Regions from separate parts of the Wenzhouxiangella sp. YN9 genome, predicted to be linked through region 2. Evidence: riboswitches for the same ligand, from Rfam matches in the RefSeq annotation. Region 2 holds a riboswitch; the other holds the start of a gene.
What was found. A riboswitch is a leader RNA that binds a small molecule or an ion and turns the genes downstream of it on or off. The one in region 2 is predicted to bind cobalamin.
Positions count from the first base shown of each region.

Region 1 (7,840 bases), on a different contig from region 2:
CGCAGCATCATCGAGCCGGTTTCCATGCGCACCGAAACCCGCCTGCGCTATCGCGACTGGCTGCGCGCCAACGCCGAGCGGGTGCAGACCGCCGGCGACGGCCGGGTCGGCTATCTGCATCTGTATGCCATGGGCTCGTCAGACTTCGCCGGTTTCGTGCGCGACTTCTACGCCCAGTACGACCGCGACGCGCTGATCATCGACGTGCGCCGCAACCGCGGTGGCAACATCGACAGCTGGGTGATCGAAAAGCTGCTGCGCCGGGCCTGGGCCTTCTGGCAGGGACCGAACGGCCCGCCGTACACCAACATGCAGCAGGCCTTCCGCGGCCACCTGGTGGTGCTGGCCGACCGCTTCACCTACTCCGATGGCGAGACCTTCGCCGCCGCGGTCAAGTCGCTGGGCCTGGGACCGGTCATCGGCCAGCGTACCGCCGGCGCCGGGATCTGGCTGTCGGACAACAACCGCCTGCGCGACGGCGGCCTGGCACGCATCGCCGAAACCGGCCAGTTCGACATGACCGGCGACTGGATCATCGAAGGCCGCGGCGTCGCACCCGATATCGAAGTCGCCAACCCGCCACACGCCAGCGCCACCGGCGGCGACGCCCAGCTCGAGGCGGCGCTGGAATACCTTGAACACAAGCTGGCCGAAGAACCGATCCCGCCGCTGGAGGCCGGACCCATCGCTCCGGTGGGTGAAGCCGCTGCCGATATCACGCCGCCGGGTCAGTCCTGACCCGGCGGCCGTCCGCCCTGCGTCGGCGCAGGGCGGTTGCGGCTAGAAATCCACGTCGAATACTGCGTCTTCATCGTCGCGCTGCATCACGCCGACCTTGTACTGCGCGGTATCCTCTTCCTGATTGGAAGCCTGGATCTTGCTCATGTCCAGCCAGTTTTCCATGTACTTGAGCGGGTTTTCATGAACCAGGGGGAAACTCACTTCCGCTTCAAGACCAAGGAATGAAGCCACGTCCGTGGCCGCGAAATAGACCCAGTCGAGCATCATTTCACAGGTGATGCCGGTCAACTCGCGGCCTTCCGAAAAAGCGTAGCGTGTCCACTCAGCCTCACTTCGAGTGACCTCCTCGATGATGGCCACGATGCGCTCGCGGCACTGTTCGAAAGCGGTGCGCCCGCGCTCGGTCCTGTAGAGCGCCCGCAGCACCTCCTTGCCATAGGTCACGTGCACCTCGAACTCATCCTGGGCGATCTTCTGTATTGCCTTGCCGATGGGCTGGAACAGACCGGTGCCTTCGCAGATGCCGAATGTAACGGCAAACGAAGCCATGAACTGAATACGCTCCATGCACAAAAGACCGACAATGAACAGGTAGACGGCATTGAAGGTTTCCTGGTTGTTCGGCCGGGCGCCGCGGGCGTAGTCGTAGCTGACCTGCCAGGCCTCATCGAAGACTTCGGTTACGACCTTGAGCCGCGCCATGGCCTCCTGAACCGCCAGGATGTCATCAAGAATCTCGTCGGGATCGTCGAAGCTGTTGCGCACGATCTCGGAATACGTGGCCGCATGCACGATTTCATTGCGGGTGATTTCCAGCCAGCCTGCCCAGGCCTCGCTGCTGGTACAAACCGGCCCGAGCACCCCGGCAATGGAGCGCGCGGCCACGCTGTCGGCTTCCCACTGCCAGGCCAGGGTCTTGACCATCATGTCCCAGGTGGTCTTGTCACAGGTCTTGAACTGCACGTTGCAGGGCGCGTAGTCAAACTCGTTTTCGTCCCAGTCCTGAGACTTGAGCGTCTTGTAAAGCTTCCACAGCTCCGGGTAGGACTTGTTGATGGTATCGAACAGCCCGGGCGCTTCGCCGAGAAGGATCTCCGGCTTTGCGTAGTCAGTCTTTTCGGTGTTGAAGATCTTGTCTGGCAACACGGTAGTCATCGATTAAACTCCTCGAACTTGATGTGACCTGATCGGCTTCGCCGAGCAGGAAAAAATACGAACAAACAACAAGCGCGGCACTGCCGTTACAGCGTGCAGCTGTCACAACCGTTTGTGTCTTCGGCATCGGTCATGCTGCCGGCGTTGGCAATGGACTTGTCGGAGGCCACGTTCGAGTTGTAGTAGTAGCGCGTCTTCAGGCCATACTTGAACATCGCCAGATAGTGCGAGAGCAATTCGCTGCTGCTGACCTTGCTGTCGTCGGCAATCCGCCGCCACAAGTCGGCCGAGATGGCCTGATCGGTAAACTTCTGAAACACGGCATAAGCCTTGATCATGTCGATCTCGGCAATATCCCAGGCCGATTGATAAGCCACCTGCGGGTCGTCGCTGTCCGGTGCCGCCCAGCGCACCGTCACGCTGCCGTCGGTCTTGCCGAGTACCACATCACGCACCGGGTAGATCGAGTTGGGCTGGCCCAGCGCTTTGGAAGACGATTCACCCGGCATGAAAGCCACCAGGCAGGAGTGACCAATGCCGCCGTTGGCGACCACCTCGGCGCGCAGGGCTTCCCAGTCGTAGCAGTATTCGAAATCACCCAGCTCATCGACATTGCGATTGTAGGTATCGATCGGCAGCCAGCCGTCGGGCCATTTCGTCTTGTGTATCCAGCGCGGCTTGCCGCGCTCCCGAGCCAGGCGAAGCGAAGCACGAATGGCGTGGTACATGTGTCGCTCGGCGATGTGGTGCAGCTCCTCGCGGCCGCGACGAGTGTCGAATTGCAGTCTCCTGCGCGCCATGTGCGCCGCCACGCCCATCAAACCCACACCGGCGTTCATCCGCGCGCGGGCGGTCACGCCGACATGAGGCAAAACGTAGTCGGCATGATCGATACAGTAGTCGATCATCTTGAGCGTCAGATACATCGCCTCCTGATAGGCCTCGTCATCGCCGTCGGGCAAGTTGTCCAGCGCAATGGCGCCCAGCGAACACAGAGCCACCTCGGGCTCCGGGTAGCTTTCAAGCACGCCAGCCACCTTGATGCCGGCACATTCGGCACGACTGCCACGGCGCTTGCCCGCCAGCTGATCCCCGGCCTCGAGCTCTCCGGCAAACACCCTGCGTCCACAAGACAGCCTCAGTTCCTGATTGAAGTTGAAATAATGCGCGCCGCCGTGCTCGTCGGCCACGGTGATACGCCCGACCTCTTCACTGCTGTAGAGGTCGCGCATGTCCTGATAAGGGCGGTTGGGCTCACAGATCTCCAGACACAGGTTGCTTGAATGAATCGGCTCCTTGAACGGCGTATGGCGATTGATCTCGTCGATGTTGACCAGATACGCCACGCCGGTTTCAAGCGCCTCGTTGAGCGCGGTCAGAACCAGATCACGCGGGCTGAACCATTGTTTTTCGAATGACTCATCCCGCTCCAGACGGGCATACTCGCGGGCAAAGCCCTTGGCATCACCGCTGAAGAACAGCTCGGTCAGCGTGGGTGCATTGTGCACGTTGAAGGAAAACGCGCGCTCATTGCGCGCCGCCCGGGCGGCAAACAGGCGGTTGGTGACCAGCGCATAATGCAGATCGCGATTCTTGCGGTCTTCGGTGCTGCGCGGATTGCGCAAATGAGCAATCACCTCGGCCTCGGGATCAAAGCCCGAGTAATAGGTCGTGCAGGCGCCGCCGCGACCGGCCTGCATATTGGCGCGAATGGCCTTGCCCATCGCGGCAAAGTACGGCAGCTTGCCCATGTGCTCAATGGCCCCGCCACGCACCGGGTCGCCCTTGCTGCGGGTAATGATGTGGCTGCCGATCCCGGCCGAAGCCGCCGTCATGCGATAGGCAATGTGGTCGCCGATGGCAAGCGACTGTTCGGTATCACCGCTGACATAAAGGCAGCATGACGCGAAACCGCGCAGACGCGTTCCAAGGTTGACATAGTTGGGCGTGGGCGCGGAGATCAGCTTGCGGTAAAAGGCGCGATAATAGCGCTCGACCAGCGCCATGCGCTCTTCGGCAGGCGCATGCTCGGCCAGAGCCATGGCCATGCGCATGTACACAAACTGCTGGGTTTCATATTCCTGACCGGTAATACGATTTTGCAAACTGTATTTGCGGCGCAGGTAGTGCAGCGAAAAGTGCGGTGTCTCATAGTCGCGCTTGTGATCGATCCATGTATTGGCCAGCGCGTACTCTTCCCCATCATAGGCCAGCGGCTTCATGATGCCATCCTCGACCATGCGTTCGTGCAGCGCGGCCAGAGTCGGGATGCGTGAGCCATGAATGGTCTTGTGCAGATGCGATGCATACAAGCGCCCGGCCATCAGGTACCACGACCAGGTGTCGTGATCGAGGCAGCTGCGGATGAGCTTTTCCTGCAGCTCGGCGCTGGGCGCGGTTTCCGGCATGGCGCTGACGGCGTCAATGACCGCAGCCGACCAGTCGACTTGCCGGCCGATATTGGCCGCTGCCCACTGCCCCCAACCGTTGACCTTGCCGGGAATATAGGGCTCGACGCGACCATCACGCTTGATGATGTTTTTCAGCCCGCTGTGATGATGCTCGCCCGCCTTGCCGTCATGCGTATGCGCTTTATCGCTGGCGCAGGAGGCACGGGTGGAAGAAGAGCGCTCAGCCGTCTCCGGCTGCGCTGAGAGTTCGGAATAATCCATGATTTGACTCCGTTTGCGGCGCGCAGGAACGTTCAGTTCACTGACGCTGCGGCACATTCTCCTGCTCCCTCGCGCAGGACCTGTGGGCAACACCGCTTTCGGAGAACGTCGCTTCGGGGCAGGCCGCAACCCGGCGCCATGGAGTCCCCGCGCAACACGCCTCCCCGCGGAAGCGGTTACCCGCGCCGGGCGAGCTTGCAATTGCACCCGACGTGCCGGCAGGTCTTCGGACTTGCGAACGCGGTGCCCTGATCATGCTGATCGATGGAGCCACCTACTCTGCAGCGCTTCCCGGACAATCTGCGGCCCAGTGCTGATGCTGCATTTCGTTTTCGCTTACCGCTGCGGGGCAGTTCCGGACTTGCACCGGATTCCCTATTAAACCCTCGGGCGGTGGTGAACCTTTCCGCACCGCCGTCGAGTACCAGCATGGCACAAGATAATGGGGAACAGACGCACTGTCAACACAACATGTTGCGCATCAGGGAATTCGATCGTTTGCCCGAAAAACAGTCGATGATCACCCTGAAGGGGGCTTGCCGAGAAGGCATGAGCCAGCGCTGTCAGCGATAAATGACCGATCCATTGGATACCCAGTCGACAACGCTGTATCATGATAATCTAATATTCCTGTATTACCCGTGCCCCTCAAGCGCGACGGCAGGCAAGCCCTTATTTGCAGCGCACGTGCACACGGCCCGCACGGTCGTCCCCCACTCAAGGAGACCTCACCATGTCCAATGAAAGGGGAAACAGCCAGTAGCGGCTACGGCTGCACCGACTGGTGTTTTTTCACCAGGGCGCTCTGAACCACCCTCAACCCCAAGGAGAACAACGCGATGATGAACATGCTCAAGACAGTAGTGGCGGCAGCCATGGTTTTCGCCGCCTCGATCGGCGCCCACGCAGCCGATTCACAGAAGGTCGATGAAGTGCTGGTCATCGTGACCAGCGAATCCTTGCAAACCCAGGGCATGGCGATGGTGCTGTCCAGCACGATGGCTCAGCAAGGCGCCAAGGTGAACATCCTGCTGTGTGACACCGCCGGTGATCTGGCGCTGCAGCAATATGACGCGCCCGCGCTCCGGCCAAACAACGTCACCCCGGGCCAGATGATGCGCGGGCTGCTGCAGCAAGGGGCCACTGCCAACGTCTGTGCGCTGTATCTGCCCCACAGCGACTACAGCAAGGAAGACCTGATCGACGGTGTGGGCGTGGCCACGCCACTGGACATGGCCGCGCAGATGCTGGACCCGGGCATCCGCGTTTTCAGCTTCTGAGCCATCCCGGCCAGACACTCGCGTGGCGGCGCTTTCAACGCCGAAGCCGGTGGTCATCAACCCGGCAGGAATGTCATTCCCATTCCTGCCGGGTTGATTTCTGCGCAGAGGCGCGCCCGCGCCCGGCGCCAGCCCAGCACAGTCGTAATCGGTTACAGCAACACCAGCCCGAGCAGCACCAGCCCGAGCACAACGCGGTAGGCAACAAACGGCTGCATGCCGATGCGGCGAATGAACGCCAGGAAATAGTGGATGCAGAGGAAGGTGCTCACCGCCGAGACGACAAAACCGAGCAGCAGCAGCGCCCACGGTGCAGAAAGCTCGGCGACCGACAGATCGCGCAGCCCCAGCACGGTGGCGCCGGTGATCACCGGGATCGACAGCAGGAAGGAAAAGCGGGCCGCGGCTTCGCGCGTCAGGCCCAGAAACAACGCCGCGGTGATGGTGATACCCGAGCGCGAGGTTCCGGGAATCAGCGCCAGCACCTGGGCAAACCCGATGATGAGCACGCCCTTCAAACCCAGCTGATGCTCATCGTGCTCACGCCGCCCGCGCAGATCGGCCCAGCCCAGCACCAGGCCGAAGACGACCAGCGATGCGGCCATGATCCAGATCGCGCGCAACTCTTCTTCGGCCAGATCCTTGAGCAAGAAGCCGAAGACCACGGCCGGCAGGGTACCGATGATGAGCCACCAGGCCAGGCGGGAATCACGATCACCACCGCCCCCGGCCAGCGACCCGAACCAGGAGCGCGCCATGGCCACGAGTTCTCGCCGGAAGTACACCACCACGGCGAGCAGCGACCCGGCATGCAGGATGATGTCGAAGTCCAGGCCCTGATAAGCACCGCCGGTGACCCAGGAATACAGCACCAGATGCGCCTGGCTGGAGACGGGAAGAAATTCGGTCAGGCCCTGGATGAGGGCAATCAGCAACGTCTGCAGCCAGCCGAGCGTGTCCGCCTGCGCCGCCTCGATCGCCTGCGCCAGCGGGGTCATGGCTTTTGCGGCCGGCGGCGCTGCAGACCGCGAAGACGCTCGACGGCGATCACGTTGAGCAATTGCTCCCGACGCTGCCGCGACAGACCGTTGCTCTCGACGAAACGCGTGTCGTCACCGTCTAGCCTGACCTGCCCTGCGCCATCGTCGCAGAACACATCGACGATGCCGCGCGGCGTGCCGCGCAGATGGAAGGCGCAGCCAGGCGGCGCGTCGCTGTTTTCGAACAACGCCGTCTGCACACCGTCGAGGCAGACCTCGCCGTACAGGCGCTGTTGAAACCCGGGCACCAGATCGGCCTGGCCATGGACCCGATCGACTACCGACGGACCCGCCCACTCCCGATCGACAACAATGAGGGGGATCAGTGAAGCGGCTGCCCGGCCGAAGTTCTCGTGTTCGGCCTGGCTGATCGGCGTCATGCTGCGGTGGTCGCCCAGAATGACCAGCACGCCGCTGTCGAAATAGCCGCGTGTTTCGAGCTGGTCATGAAACCAGCCGGCCCAGTGGTCAGCATAGCGGAAGGTGCCTTCCATGTCGTAGGCGCCGGTATCGGGATTGATGAAAGGCTGGTGACTGCTGACCGTCTCCAGTACCAGCATATAAGGCTCATCCTGATCCCGCTGTTCCATCCACTGCAGGGCGCGCCGATAGAGAGCCTCGTCGGCGGCCGCGTGAAAAGAGACCTTGGGCCAGTCACGGTAGAAGGGGTGCTGGTTACCCTCGATGTATTGGAAGCCGGCATCATCCAGCCATTCACCCCACTGGAGGAAGTTCAACGGGCTGGTGCTCAGAAAAGCCGTATGGTGACCGGCTCGCAAGAAAATTCTCACCAAACCATCCTCGATTCCCCACGCATTGGTGAAGCCCGCCGAGTCGAACAGATGCTGAAAGGGGGCCCACAGCCGTACTCCGCCGAGCGTGTTGATCAATCCTTCAACAGTGCTGAAACCGCCCGCATGCATGTGGGTGAATCGAACGCTGTTTGCAGCTA
Region 1 is NZ_JBJNIP010000055.1:92,992-100,831, forward strand. It holds gene ACEWQ0_RS02435 (S41 family peptidase) at 1-738, shown strand, start outside; gene ACEWQ0_RS02440 (ribonucleotide-diphosphate reductase subunit beta) at 781-1,896, opposite strand; gene ACEWQ0_RS02445 (ribonucleoside-diphosphate reductase subunit alpha) at 1,983-4,568, opposite strand; cobalamin riboswitch at 4,769-5,012, opposite strand; gene ACEWQ0_RS02450 (DsrE family protein) at 5,408-5,848, shown strand; gene ACEWQ0_RS02455 (undecaprenyl-diphosphate phosphatase) at 6,001-6,846, opposite strand; gene ACEWQ0_RS02460 (LTA synthase family protein) at 6,843-7,840, opposite strand, start outside.
Region 1: it holds a riboswitch for cobalamin, as region 2 does, so the genes downstream of both, ACEWQ0_RS02445 (ribonucleoside-diphosphate reductase subunit alpha) here and ACEWQ0_RS12725 (TonB-dependent receptor domain-containing protein) in region 2, are expected to answer to the same signal.

Region 2 (7,840 bases):
GCGTGGCCATCGGCATGACCTGGATCCTGTTGATTCCCTGCGAAATGCTGGGGGTCAGCTCCGGCCTGGGTTACTTCATTCTGGACACCCGGGACCGCATGGCTTACTCGGAACTCATGGCAGTCATTGTTCTGATCGGCGCGCTCGGATTTCTTCTGGACGCCTCCGTACAGCAACTGCATCGCATGTGGACGCACGGTGACGAGGACTGAGCGCTTTGCTCAGCGTTGCCTGACCCGAGTTGTACTCGGCCATCCAAGCGAACCTTTTCCGCAGCGTTCCGGTGCGACAGGTCGTGGGGGTCAGCCGATCGACATGCTGAGCAAGCCTTTGAGCGGCATCATCCGCATCAGCGATGGCTGGTCATCGAACCCAATCGGTTGATCGTTCACCAGGATCGTAGCTCGCCTGGGGTTGTACGATGAGTCGGGTTCTTTTGATGGGGTCTTTAATCGAGGTGCGTGGCGCCTTGCAACCCGCCGAGCTGAGCTCGGCGGGTTCTGTCGTCGCCGGTAGCGAATATGCTAAGGCGTCTGCCAGCGAACGGCCACGAAGGCGGCGCGGCGGGCGGCGTTGTAGCCGGCGATCGGTTCGTACTTCTTGTCGGTCAGGTTCTCGATTCTGCCTTCCAGGCTCAGGCCCGCGCCCAGCGGCCAGCCGGCGCGCAGGTGGACGAGGGTGTGGCTGGGCAGTTCGACGCCGAAGTCCGGGCGCTTGCCGACGTGGACGACTTCGCCGCCGATCCAGCCGCCGTTGGTGAAGGTGCGATCGAGGGTCAGCGAACCCTTGAAGTCGGCGCGCCGGAGCAGGTCGGTGTGCTGAGAGCGGTTGACGGCATCTTGCCAGGTCAGGTTGGATTCTGCCCGCCACTGGCGGGTGGTCCAACGGTAGCCCAGCTCGGCGCCGCGGATGCGTGCCTTTTCGACGTTGACGGCCTCGAAGTCGACGCCGGTGAAGGCAATCAGGTCGTCGATTTCACTCTGGTACAGGCTCAGGCTCAGGCCGTGGCCACCCGGGCCGGACCAGTCCAGGCCGACTTCGCCGCTGAGCGAGGTTTCAGGGTCAAGGTCGGGGTTGCCCGCGTACTGGCCGGCAAATCCGGGCGAGTACAGCTGGCTGAAGGTCGGCGCGCGGAAGGCCCGGCCCAGGCTGGCCGAAAGCCGCAGGCTTTCGGTGAAGCGCCAGCCGCCGGCCAGGTTGCCGGTCAGCGCCGAGCCGAACTGGCTGTCGTGGTCGGCGCGCAGGGCGGCCTCCCATGAAAGCTGTCGGTCGCCGCCGTCCAGGCCGGTCCAGATGCCGACGTTGTCGCGGCTTTCGTCGAATGAGTCGTCGGTGTCGCCATCGACCTGCCAGGCATCGACGCCGAGCAGCCAGGTGCCGCTGCCGACGCCGCGTTCGGCCTGAAAGCCGGCCTGCACACGGCGGGTGACGGCGTCTGCGATGCTGAAGCCGTTATCGGTTTCCATGTTGTCGTGATAGAAGGCGGCCGAGCCTTCCCACGTCCACGGGCCGCGGGTGGCCCGTCGGTAGCTGCCGCTCAGGGCGTAGTTGAGGAAATCGGTTTCGCCCTGATCAAACTCGACGTCACCGCTGGCGGCACGCGCTGACCAGTTGAGCTGGCCGTCACCGAGCGGGTGGTCGCCGCGGGCGCTGAAGCTCAGGTTTTCGAAACCGTCATTGTCGGGGTCATAGGAGGGGCCGGAGGGATTCTGGGCCGAGAAACCGTTGGTGCGACGAGCCGAAGCGTTGAAGCCGATGAATCCGTTGCCGACCTGCGCGGCCAGCTGTCGATCATCATAGCGACCGTAGGCGGCGCGTGCGCCGCCGCCATCGGGCAGGCGGGTGAAGATCTGAATGACGCCCCCGATGGCGTCCGAGCCCCAGCGCGCCGCGCGCGGCCCGCGCACGATTTCGATGCGCTCGATGATGGACGGATCGAGAATCTCCCAGGTGAAGCCGCCTGAACCCGCTGCGCTCACGCGCACGCCGTCGACGAGCACGAGCACGTGGTTGGAGTTGCTCCCGCGCATGAACAGGCTGGTTTGCCCCCCGGGGCCGCCGCTGCGGGCGACGTCGATGCCGGCCTGAAGCCGCAGCAGCTCCAGCAGATCCGGCGCCTGTATGCGCTCGATGTCGTCACGAGTGATCACGGAAACAGCCGCCAGAGAGGCGTCGATCGACTGCTGCGTTCGCGTCGCCGTGACCTGGACGGTATCGCCATCAAAGGTTGAGTCGGCGGCAGAAAGGCCGCTCGAGATCAGCATGCCGGCGCTCGCCAGCACGCTCAAGGTGGTGCGTTGCATGTGTGCTCCTTGCGCTCACCCGCGCATCAAGCCGGGTGGGTGGCAGGGCAGCGCCACCGACAGCGAAGGAAAATGACTGTCGTCGACACCGGTCGCCCGCCGCAACCCGGAAGTTCAGACTGATGCAGCGAGCCCGGTCTCCTGACTTCCGGTGGCCGGCTGTGGCGGGCCCAGGCTGGATCCTTCCCCCATTCCTTTCGGCGGAGTGGATTTATCCAGCAACATCAACGCCTGCGCGTCAATGCCGGTTACAGTTGCGGGGGCAGTTCCGGACTTGCACCGGCTTCCCGAAAACTCACTGCGATTTGGCAAAAAGAAAGCCGGCGGCAGCGCCGACCGGCGATCAGGATTATAACGCAGTGCCGGCACCGGTGTGGGGCCGGTAAGCGGTGACGCGGACTGGCAGGCCTCAGCTGGCGTCGGTTTCGTGCTGGTCGCGGATGGCCTCGCACTTGTCGGTCAGGCCGGCCTGCAGTTCGGCCAGATCGAAGTCGTCGACGCTGATCACTTCGAGGACGCGCTTGCGCAGGTCGGTGAGCACTTCGATCTCCTTGTCGGCAAGCAGCTTCTTGTCGCGAGCCTGTTCGAGCTGCTGCTCGAAGGTGTAGCCCTCGATTTCGCCTGCCCGCAGCGCCTTGGAGAACTTGCGCTCGACCGGTTCGGCTGCGATCACATCCGGCAGCAGTGCTTCGAGCACGCCCAGCCAGTGGCCTTCACGATTGGTCTTGTAGATGCCGCGGGCCAGGCGGTCGCGCGTCTCGGATGGTGACAGCAGCAGCGCGGCGACCTTGTGCCCCAGGCGGTCGTTGGGCGGACGCTCGACACGGCCGAAGGGGAAGATGATCAGGCGCAGAAACGGGCGCGCCCAAGCCATGGGGTAGTTGTCGACCACGCCGTACATGGCCTGTTGAATCTTGAAGATGGCGTCGTGAAAGGCCCAGGCCAGGATCGGCTGATCGGCGGCCGGGCGGCCGTCGTGTTCGAAGCGACGCAGCATGGACGAGCAGATGTAGAGATGGCTCAGGGCGTCGCCCAGCCGTCCGGAGATTTTCTCCTTCATTTTCAGCTTGCCGCCGTAAGTGAGCATGGCGATATCCGCCAGGAAGGCAAAGGCGGCGCTGTAGCGGCTGAGCTTGCGGTAGTACTTGCGGGTGCGCCGGTCGCCGGGGACGACCGCAAAGCGGGCAAAGCTCAGGCCCAGCACGAACGCGCGCACGGCGTTCGAGATCGAATGGCCAACATGGCTGAACAGCAGTTTGTCGAATTCGATCAGGCGCTCGTCTTCGTCTTCGATCTCGAGCGCCTTGAGCTCCTTGAGCACGTAGGGATGGCAGCGGATGGCGCCCTGGCCGAAGATCATCAGCGAGCGCGTGAGGATGTTCGCGCCTTCGACCGTGATCCAGATCGGCGCGCCCTGCCAGGCGCGGCCCAGATAATTCTTCGGGCCCAGAATGATGCCCTTGCCGCCGTGGATGTCCATGGCATCCTTGACAATGTCGCGCCCGTATTCGGTGGCGTGGTATTTGGCAATGGCGCCGGGTACGGACGGGCGCTCGCCATCGTCGATGGCCGAGGCGGTCTGGCGCGACAGCGCGCTGATCGCATAGGTGTGGCCGGCAATGCGGGCCAGCGCCTCCTCGATACCTTCAAAGCGGCCGATGGGCAGGTTGAACTGCTTGCGGATGCGCGCGTAGGCGCCAGTGACCAGCGCCGCGGCCTTGGAGCCGCCGGAGGTTGATGACGGCAGCGAGATGGCGCGACCGACCGACAGCGACTCGATGACCATGCGCCAGCCGTTGCCGGCGTGCTCGACGCCGCCCAGCAGGTGGTCGAGCGGTATGAACACGTCCTTGCCGCGGATCGGGCCGTTGGGGAAGGGCACGTTGAGCGGCATGTGGCGCCGGCCGATGTCAACGCCCTCGGTGTCAGCCGGCAGGAGCGCCACGGAAATGCCGATGTCCTCGCGATCGCCAATCAGGCCGTCGGGATCGTACAAACGGAAGGCCAGGCCGACCACGGTTGCTACTGGGGCGAGCGTGATGTAGCGCTTTTCGAAGTTGAGCTTGATGCCGAGGACTTCCTCACCCTTGTAGTTACCCTTGCAGACCACCCCGTAGTCGGCAATCGAGGTGGCATCTGAACCGGCGACCGTGCTGGTCAGGCCGAAACAGGGAATTTCTTCGCCCGAGGCCAGGCGCGGGAGGTAGTGGTTTTTCTGCTCGTCGCTGCCGTAGTGCAGCAGCAGTTCGGCCGGGCCCAGGGAGTTGGGTACGGCCACGATCGAGCCGACCATCGGCGACACACCGGCCACTTTCTCGAGCACGGCGCGGTGGGCGGTGGCCGAGAAGCCCAGGCCGCCGAACTCCTTCGGAATGATCATGCCGAAGAAGCCGTGCTTGCGCATATGGTCCCAGGCCTGTTCGGATACGCCGGCGCGGTAGTGGGTGTTTTCCCATTCGTCGAGCATGTCGCACAGCTCCTGCACCGGCCCATCGACGAAAGCCTGTTCTTCGGTGCTCAGCTCATGCAGCGGCTTCTTGACAAAGCGGCTCCAGCGCGGATTGCCGGCGAACAATTCGCCTTCGAACCCGACCGTGCCGGCGTCCAGGGCGGCCTGCTCGGTTTCTGAAATCTGCGGGGTCATGGTGCCAAAGGCGTCCATCGCTGCTCGGGTGAGCAGCTCGCGCCGCCAGCCGCGGTTGACGAGCACGGCGGCCACGGGAATGAACAGCACCCAGAAGATGATCAGCGAGATCCAGCCGGGCTCGCCGGCAATGGTGAAGCCCAGGCCCACCAGGCCGGTGACGATGGCCCAGGTGTTGATCGAAGCACGAAAATAGGCGCAGGCCAGCCCCGCAACGAGCAGGGCTAGCAGGAAAAGAAACAGGGTCATATCAGCTTGCTCCCTGGGTGGCCTGCCGCTTGAGGAACGGCGTGACGGCGCCCATGAAATGGTCGTTGCGATCTCCGGCCAGCGTGTGTGAGGCTTCTTCCACGGTGGCCTGCTCGGCGTGCGGTGCCAGCTTGAGAAACTCTTCGATGTGTTCCTGGCCAATGATTTCGCTTTGGCCGCCGGCCACCAGCAGAGTGGGAATCTTGAGTCTGCGCGAAGCCGACTTGAGCCGTGACTGGAGGTTGCTGCTCTTCTCGGCCAGCGCCAGCATGGCCGGATCCCAGTGCCAGTACCAGCGTCCGTCGCGCCCCTGACGCAGGTTGCGCGTCAGCCCGTCGCTGGAACCGTTGCGCTTGCGGTGCGGCAGGAAGCCACCGACGGCCTCGATGGCGTCATCAAGGGTTTCGAAACCCCGGGGATTCTGGCGCATGAACGCCAGCATGGCCTCCACGCCGCTGTCATCCCAGCGCGGCGCGATGTCGACCAGCACCAGCGCGGCCAGATCCACCTTGGGTTTTTCCGAGTGGGCAAGCAGTGCCGTGAGGCCGCCCATCGAGGCGCCGATGACCGCTGGCCGGTTGGGCAGGGATGCGCACACCCGGCGGAAGTCTTCGATGAACTGCTCGAAATCGTACTCGCCACTGGGTGCGCGATCGCTCTCACCGTGACCGCGCGCGTCATAGCTGACCGCCTGCCAGCCGGCAGCGGCCAGCTGGCGTCCGGTACTTTCCCAAGCGTATTGTGTCTGGCCGAAGCCGTGCGCCATGAGCACACAGGGCGCACGGTCGTCGCCATAATAGCGCAGGCTCAGCCGGATGCCGTCATCGGTCCATATCTGGCGGCGGCGAATGTCGTCGTTGAGTTTACGCACAGCTTCCATACGGCAGAGTATGGGTTTACCCTGTTCATTAGTCAATGCAATGTCATATTGGTTCGGTCTGGCCGGCACACAAGAGCTTGCGGTCACTTCCGAACGCTGGAAGGGGTACCATCGCGGATCATCATGGTCAAATCAAGTACAGATCGCAGTACGGGCGACAAATTGCCCCTGACGCCGGCTGACTGGGAGCAGGCGGCATTGGCGCTGATTGCCGAAAAAGGGATGGCCGCACTGCGGGTCGAGCCCCTGGCGCGCCGTCTGGGCATTACCAAGGGAAGCTTCTACTGGCACTTTCCGGGCCGCGACGAGCTGTTGGTGCGGGCGGTCGAGCGCTGGGAGCGGCAGGATCGCCAGCACCTGAAGCTGTCGTTGAGTACCGCCAGTGCGCCGGCCGAACGGTTGGCCGATTTTGTCTGGCGCACCAGTCGGCAGACGCTCACCCACCGGGTGTATGCCGCCCTCTGCGCCAGCCCCGATCATCCCGCCATCGGGCCGGTGCTGCGGCGGGTAACGGAGCGCCGCATCAAGTATCTGGCCGCCGCCCTGGAAGAGCTGGGTCTGGGTGAATGCCCGGCCCGCCACCGCGCCCATCTGATGTATTCCTCTTACGTCGGTTATCTGCAGCTCCAGGCCCAGGGTCTGGTGCCCGACAAGGATGAGCCCGAGTTCGATAGTTATGTGCAGCATGTCATTGAGGCCTTGATCGAAGACTGATGGGTTTGCTGGTTGGCTGGTTCGACGTCTGATGTCGTTGCGGGGCGGCTTCGCCGCGCGAGGATGGTATTGGCGGATATGCTTGCTGAACCAGCTAACCAGCTAACCAGCTAACCAGCTAACCAGCTAACCAGCTAACCAGCTAACCAGCTAACCAGCTAACCAGCCAACCAGCCAACCAGCCAACCAGCCAACCAGCCAACCAGCCAACCAGCCAACCATCACGGTCGGTGTTCCCGTTCCAGATAGTCGTGGCTCTGCATCTCGATCAGGCGTGAGGTGGTGCGCTCGAAGGGGGCGGCGAGCTGCTCGCCGGTGTAGAGCTGTTGTGGCGGCGCTGCAGCGGAGACGATCAGCTTGACCGAGCGGTCGTAGCATTCGTCGACCAGGTGAATGAAACGCCGCGCGGCGTCGTTGTCGCGCTCGACCATGACCGGCACCTCACTGACGAACACGGTGTCGAAGCGCCGCGCCAGGTCGATGTAGTCACCGCTGGAGCGCGCGCCCTCGCACAGGGTCTGAAAGTCGAACCAGACCACCGGCCCGGCGCGGCGCAGCGGTTGAATGGACCGGCCGCGCACCGTGAGCGGGCGGGTCTGGACGCGCTCGCCGCGGGCCAGGGCGGCAAAGCGCTCGCGCATGGCGGCTCTGGCCTCATCGTCGATGGGGTGGTAATAGATCTGTTGGCGCACCAGTTCGCGCAGCCGGTAATCGGTGGCCGCCTGCAGGTGAACGACCTCGCAGTGTCGCTCGATGGCTTCAATGGCGGGAATGAAGCGCCGGCGCTGCAGGCCCTCGGCATACAGCTCGCGCGGGGCGGTGTTGCTGGTTGCCACCAGGCACAGGCCGCGTTCGAACAGGGTCTCGAGCAGGCCGCCCAGCAGCATGGCGTCGGCGATGTCGCTGACATGGAATTCGTCGAAGCACAACACCCGACAGCGTGTGGCGATCTCGCCGGCAATGGCCGGCAAGGGATCGCGCTGGCGATCTCGCTTGCGCAGCGCAGCGTGGACATGATCCATGAAGCGGTGAAAGTGGATGCGCCAGACC
Region 2 is NZ_JBJNIP010000115.1:155,022-162,861, forward strand. It holds gene ACEWQ0_RS12720 (ABC transporter permease) at 1-212, shown strand, start outside; gene ACEWQ0_RS12725 (TonB-dependent receptor domain-containing protein) at 525-2,303, opposite strand; cobalamin riboswitch at 2,418-2,642, opposite strand; gene ACEWQ0_RS12730 (acyl-CoA dehydrogenase) at 2,713-5,196, opposite strand; gene ACEWQ0_RS12735 (alpha/beta fold hydrolase) at 5,198-6,076, opposite strand; gene ACEWQ0_RS12740 (TetR/AcrR family transcriptional regulator) at 6,239-6,790, shown strand; gene zapE (cell division protein ZapE) at 7,012-7,840, opposite strand, start outside.